2 linked regions of the Bosea vaviloviae genome follow. The protein of the gene in region 1 interacts with the protein of each later gene in a pairwise test. Links are inferred from orthologs where the notes say so. Each region holds a gene or a part of one and is shown in the gene's direction. Other genes may lie near its edges. The genes, in order: BHK69_RS06580 and rpe.

Evidence for each region.
Region 2: the proteins of BHK69_RS06580 (region 1) and rpe interact in binary tests that used the Escherichia coli proteins (3 or more experiments, as listed by UniProt). The link is inferred for Bosea vaviloviae from one-to-one orthologs.

The regions. Positions count from the first base shown.
Region 1 is NZ_CP017147.1:1,396,227-1,399,320, forward strand. What follows is about bases 164-2,939. They hold BHK69_RS06580 (PfkB family carbohydrate kinase), read left to right. Parts: upstream 164-1,004; coding sequence 1,005-1,874; downstream 1,875-2,939. Other genes in these bases: BHK69_RS06575 (SIS domain-containing protein), read left to right, coding at 164-991; BHK69_RS06585 (hydantoinase/oxoprolinase family protein), read left to right, coding at 1,926-2,939. Outside these bases: more of BHK69_RS06575, read left to right, coding at 1-163; more of BHK69_RS06585, read left to right, coding at 2,940-3,094. UniProt on the Escherichia coli protein: Catalyzes the ATP-dependent phosphorylation of fructoselysine to fructoselysine 6-phosphate. Functions in a fructoselysine degradation pathway that allows E.coli to grow on fructoselysine or psicoselysine.
Region 2 is NZ_CP017147.1:5,213,453-5,216,535, reverse strand. Bases 319-3,083 are described here. They hold rpe (ribulose-phosphate 3-epimerase), read left to right. Parts: upstream 319-1,241; coding sequence 1,242-1,925; downstream 1,926-3,083. Other genes in these bases: purB (adenylosuccinate lyase), read left to right, coding at 2,084-3,083; BHK69_RS24035 (glutathione S-transferase family protein), read left to right, coding at 510-1,187; BHK69_RS24040 (hypothetical protein), read left to right, coding at 319-399. Outside these bases: more of BHK69_RS24040, read left to right, coding at 1-318. UniProt on the Escherichia coli protein: Catalyzes the reversible epimerization of D-ribulose 5-phosphate to D-xylulose 5-phosphate.

The DNA.
Region 1 (3,094 bases):
CCGCGTGCTGGACGGCCTCGCTCAGACGCAGGCTGCCGTGCCCGAGGCTTTCGCGCTCGGCCGCAAGCTCGCCCCCGGCGTCGACCGGATTTATCTCGTCGCTGCGGGCTCGGCCAACCGCGCCATGCTCGGCATCACATACTGGCTCGAGCATTATTCGCCCGGCATCGAGGTGCGTCGCTATTTCCCGGCCGAGTTCATGGCGATCGACCCGCCCCGGCTCGATGGCCGCACCTTGGTGCTGCTCGCTTCGAAATCGGGCACGACGCCGGAGACGGTCGCCGCCGCCCAATTCCTGAAGGACAAGCCCTGCCAGGTCGTGGCCTTCAGCCAATATGCCGACAAGCCGCTGGCCCAGGCCGTGCCGCAGCATTTCATCGTCGGCGACACCAGCGAATCCTTCATCGCCATGTTCATGCTGATGCAGGCTCTGGTCGGCGGCATCATGACGGAGAAGGAGGGCTGGCCGCTCGGCGACAAGCTGCTCGCCTCGCTCGATGCCTTGCCGGGCGCGATTGCCGACGCCGCCGAGCAGAACGAGGCGCGCGCCGCGGCCGATGCGGCGCTCTACGCCAAGGACCGGAATTTCTATCACGTCGCCTCGGGGCCGGGCTTCACCACGGCCTATGTCTTCGGCGTCTGCATCCTGATGGAGATGCTCTGGCTGCACAGCTACCCGATCGAGGCGGCCGAGTTCTTCCATGGCCCCTTCGAGATCGTCGACCGCTCGACGCCGCTGATCCTGATCACCGGCGAGGATCCGAGCCGCCCGCTGATGGAGCGCGTCTCGAGCTTCTGCGATACCTATGCCGAGCGCGTGATGAAATATGATTCCCGCGACTTCGCGATGAAAGGCATCGCGCCTGAAATCCGCCCGATCGTGGCACCCTATATCCTGCAATCGGCGCTGAAGCGCTTGTCGGTGCATCTCTCGGTGCTGCACAACCAGCCGCTGACGACCCGCCGCTATATGTGGAAAGTGGCTTACTGAGCGGAGCACGGCGATGGCCCACAGGCTGCTCGGCCTCGGCGACAATACGGTCGACACCTATGTCGATCGGAGCCTGCAGTTTCCCGGCGGCAACGCCGTCAATGTCGCCGTGCTCGCCCGCAGGCTTGGCGCGCAGGCCGGCTATCTCGGCTGCATCGGCACGGACGAGGCCGGCATGCTGCTGATCGACGCCTTGCGGCAGGAGGGCGTCGACACCGCGCAGTGCCGCATTCTGCCCGGCGGCAATGCACGCGCCTTCATCGGCCATGACGGCAATGACCGCCGCTTCCTGCGCTCGGAGCGCGGCGTGCGCGGGCAATGGGGCGGCTTCAGCGCTGCCGACCTCGCCTATATCCAGGGCTTCGATCTCGTCCATTCCAGCGTTTACAGCGAGCTGGAAACCGAGCTTGAGACGATAAGCAGCGCCGCCCGCCTGCTGTCCTATGATTTCTCCGAGCGCTGGACCGACGCCAATCTGGCGGCGACGCTGCCGGCGCTCGACATCGCCTTCCTGTCCTTTCCCAATGGCTCGGATGCGGAGTGCCGCGCATTGCTTGAGCGCTGCATCGATCAGGGCGCGCGGATCGCGGCCGTGACCCGGGGCGCGCGCGGCTCGATGGCCTTGTCGGAGGGCGTCTTCCACGCTCACGGTATCAGCGAGGCGCGCATCGTCGATACGTTGGGCGCTGGAGACGGCTTCATCGCCGCCTTCATCCTGCGCCTGCTGCATGGCGCGGGTCTGGGTGAGGCGCTTGCCGCCGGCGCCGATCACGCCGCTATGGTCTGCGGATATCAAGGCGGCTTCGGCCACGGCGCGGCATGGTCGATGCCGCCCGGCACGACCAGAGCAGGATGCGAAAAAGTGGGAACCGGTTTGCTCTAACTCTTTGGATCAGAGCCGGATGACATCGAACTGAAGGCGGGAGTGGCTTGCATGGCTTGGCGGATCGGGATCGATTCCGGAGGAACTTTTACCGACGTCTGTCTCTTCGACGACGCGACCGGAGAGGTGGCGGTCTGGAAAGTGCCCTCCACGCCGGATGATCCCTCCCGCGCCATCGCGCGCGGCACGCAGGAAGGCACCGAACGCGTCGGCGCCAAGCCGAGCGAAGTCGCCTATTTCGGCCATGGCACCACGGTCGGCACCAATGCCCTGATCCAGCATCGCGGCGTCAAGACCGGTCTCATCACCACCGAGGGCTTCCGCGATCTGATCGAGATCGGCCGCCAGAAGCGCCCCGATCTCTACGATCTCCAGGTCGACAAGGCGCCGCCTCTGGTGACCCGCGATCTGCGCTTCGGTGTTTCGGAACGCCTACGCCATGACGGTTCGGTCGAGATTCCGCTCGATGAAGAGGGCGTGCGGGTGGCCGCCCGCGCGCTGAAAGCGGCCGGCGTCAAGGCGGTGGCGATCGGCTTCCTCTACGGCTTCGTCAACCCCGCCCATGAGCAGGCCGCCAAGCGCATCGTCGCCGAGGAATTTCCGGAGGCCTTCATCTGCGCCTCGCATGAGGTCGCGCCCGAGTTCCGCGAATATGAGCGCATCTCGACGGCGGTGGTGAATGCCTATCTCGGCCCAGTCATGCAGGGCTATATCCGCCGCCTTGCCGACCGGTTGATGGAGCTCGGCGTCACCACGACACCGCATCTGACGCAGTCCAATGGCGGCGTCATCGGCTTCGACATGGCCGCCCGCCTGCCGGTGCGCACCGTGCTGTCGGGGCCGTCCACCGGCGTCGTCGCCGCGCAGGCGATCGGCCAGATGACCGGCATCGAAAACCTGATCACCTTCGACATGGGCGGCACCTCCTCGGATGTCGCGCTGCTGCGCGGCGGCGAGGCGAAGTTCGCCAGCGACGCGATCGTCCACGGCTACCCGATCAAGGCGCCGATGCTCGACATCCACACCGTCGGGGCCGGCGGCGGCTCGCTCGCCGCGATCGATTCCGGCGGGCTGCTCAAGGTCGGCCCGCGCAGTGCCGGCGCCGATCCCGGCCCGGTCTGCTATGGACGCGGTGCGACCGAGCCCGCCGTCACCGACGCCAATGTCGTGCTGCAGACGCTGAACCCGACCCATCTGCTCGGCGGCCGTATGCCGATCCG
Region 2 (3,083 bases), 3.8 Mb from region 1 along the record:
ATCTGGCTCGGCGTCGAGCGGATCAAGGGGATGAAGGCCAATCTCGATGGCTTTGGCGTGCTGATGTATTTCATCTTCGCCATCGCCGCGATGGACGGCGTCACGCAGGCGGCGATCGACGATCCCAAGCGCGTGCTGCTCTTCCTGGCCTGCGTCTTCGCGGTCTCGGGCTTCGGGCTGCTTACGGCCTATCTCGTCTTGCGCCGCCTGCCGGCCTCGGAGCGCTTCATGATCGGCTACGGCTCGGGCCAGCGGAACATGGGCATGATCGTCGCGGCGCTCGGAGCCGGCGTGCCGCCCTCGACCTTCCTGTTCTTTGCCCTGGCGCAGTTCCCGATCTATCTGCAGCCTTGGCTGCTGCGCGGCCTCGCGACGCGTATTCGCCGCAGGGAGCCCTAAAGTCTTGGGCCTAAAGTCTTGGGCCTGCAGTCTGAGGCCTGAAGTCTCCTGCCGCGAGCTGACGGCCCGCTTTGCGAAGGTCGCCCCAACGCAACCGGGGCCTCGCCGTCATGATCACGCTCTATTCCGGGCCGCTCAGCCTGTTCTCCCGCAAGGTCGAGATCGCACTGCGCGAGAAGGCGCTGCCTTTCGAGCGCATCATGGTGCCCTTCAGCCAGACCGCGGGCTATGAGCCGAGGCATCCTGAAGTGCTGGCGCTGAACCCGAAAAGGCAGGTGCCGATCCTGAACGACGAGGGGCTGGTCGTCTATGATTCCACGATCATCCTCGAATATCTCGATGAAGCCTATCCGCAGCCGTCGCTCTATCCCAAGACCCCGGCGGAGCGTGCGCGCTGCCGGCTGGACGAGCTTTTCGCCGACGAAATCCTGTTCATGGCCGTGCGCCCGCTGATGCATCGCAGCGAGCCGCCGACGGCGGACCGCAACAAGCGGGTGGCGCAGGAGACCGATGCGCTGATCGCCGAGGCCGAGCTCGCGCGGCATTATTGCGGGCTCAATGAGCGATTGGCCGGCCGTGACTTCCTCGGCGAGGCGTTGTCCGTGGCCGATATCGGGCTGTTCATGACCCTGCTGTGGGCACTGCGTCTCGGCGCGCCGCCCCTGGCCGACTATGGCGAGCTCGCCGGCTGGTTTGACCGCTTGAGCGGCCGGCCGGCCTTCGCCGTGGCGGCGGAGGAAGTGGCTGAGGCCGACAGGCGGCTGTCATACCCGGTGAAGCGGCGTTGAAAAGCATCTGGATTTGATTGCGGCGCCGGCTTGCGGGCGTTAAACGCTTGGCGCATGAGCGCTCCCATCCGCATCGCCCCATCGATCCTCTCGGCCGATTTCTCGAAACTGGGCGAGGAAGTGCGCGCGATCGACGAGGCAGGAGCCGACTGGATCCATTGCGATGTGATGGACGGGCATTTCGTGCCCAACATCACCTTCGGGCCGGATGTATTGAAGGCGATCCGCCCCTGCACCAAGAAGCTCTTCGACGTGCATCTGATGATCGCGCCGGTCGATCCTTATGTCGAAGCCTTCGCCAAGGCGGGCGCCGATCTCATTTCCTTCCATGTCGAGGCCGGGCCGCATGCCCACCGGACGCTGCAGACGATCCGGGGTCACGGCAAGCAGGCCGGCATCGTGCTCAATCCCGGCACACATGAAAGCGCGATCGAACCGCTGCTCGACGATCTCGACTTGATCCTGCTGATGACGGTCAATCCCGGCTTCGGTGGGCAGAGCTTCATCCGCTCCGTGCTCGAGAAGATCGCCCGGGTGCGCGCCATGATCGGCGAACGGCCGATCGCACTCGAAATCGATGGCGGGGCCAGTCCCGAGACCGCGCCGCTTGCGGCAAAGGCCGGAGCGAATGTCCTCGTCGCCGGCTCTGCCGTGTTCAAGGGCGGGCCGGCCGCCTATGCCAACAATATCTCCGCGATCCGCAAGGCGGCCGAAGCCGCGCGCGGGCAGTGGGTTTGAGATTGACTGAGATGATCGCGTAACCGAACCACCCCGTCATGGTCGGGCTTGTCCCGACCATCCACGTCTTTGCCGCTTGCCATTCTCGTAACGGTTCAAGACGTGGATGCTCGGCACAGGGCCGAGCATGACGGCATGGCAAGAAGGCAAGACCGAACATGATCCCGCGTTATTCCCGCCCCGAGATGGTCGCGATCTGGGAGCCGCAGACCCGCTTCCGGATCTGGTTCGAGATCGAGGCGCACGCCACCGACAAGCTCGCCGAACTCGGCGTGGTGCCGAAGGAGGCTGCGGCCACGATCTGGGCCAAGGCCAAGGACGCGACCTTCGATGTCGCGCGCATCGACGAGATCGAGCGCGTCACCAAGCATGACGTCATCGCGTTTCTCACGCATCTGGCCGAGATCGTCGGGCCGGAAGCCCGCTTCGTCCATCAGGGCATGACCTCCTCCGACATTTTGGACACGACGCTTTCGGTGCAGCTCGCGCGCGCCACCGACCTGCTGATCGCAGATGTCGATGCGCTGCTTGCGGCGATCAAGCGCCGGGCTTTCGAGCACAAGCTGACGCCGACCATCGGCCGTTCGCACGGCATCCATGCCGAGCCGGTGACCTTCGGGCTCAAGCTGGCGCAGGCCTATGCCGAGTTCGACCGCTGCAAGGCTCGCTTGGTCGCGGCCCGGGCCGAGATCGCGACCTGCGCAATTTCGGGCGCGGTCGGCACCTTCGCCAATATCGACCCCTCGGTGGAGGCCTATGTCGCGGAGAAGATGGGGCTGAGTGTCGAGCCGGTCTCGACCCAGGTCATCCCGCGCGACCGGCATGCGATGTATTTCGCCACGCTCGGCGTCGTCGCCTCCAGCGTCGAGCGGCTCGCGACCGAGATCCGCCACTTGCAGCGCACCGAGGTCTATGAGGCGGAGGAGTTCTTCTCGCCTGGCCAGAAGGGCTCCTCGGCGATGCCGCACAAGCGCAACCCGGTGCTGACCGAGAACCTGACCGGGCTTGCCCGCCTCGTGCGCGGCATGGTCGTGCCGGCGCTGGAGAATGTCGCGCTCTGGCATGAGCGCGATATCTCGCATTCCTCGGTCGAGCGCATGATCGGCCCCGACGCCACAGTGACGCTCGATTTCGCGCTCGCCCGCCTCACCGGCGTCG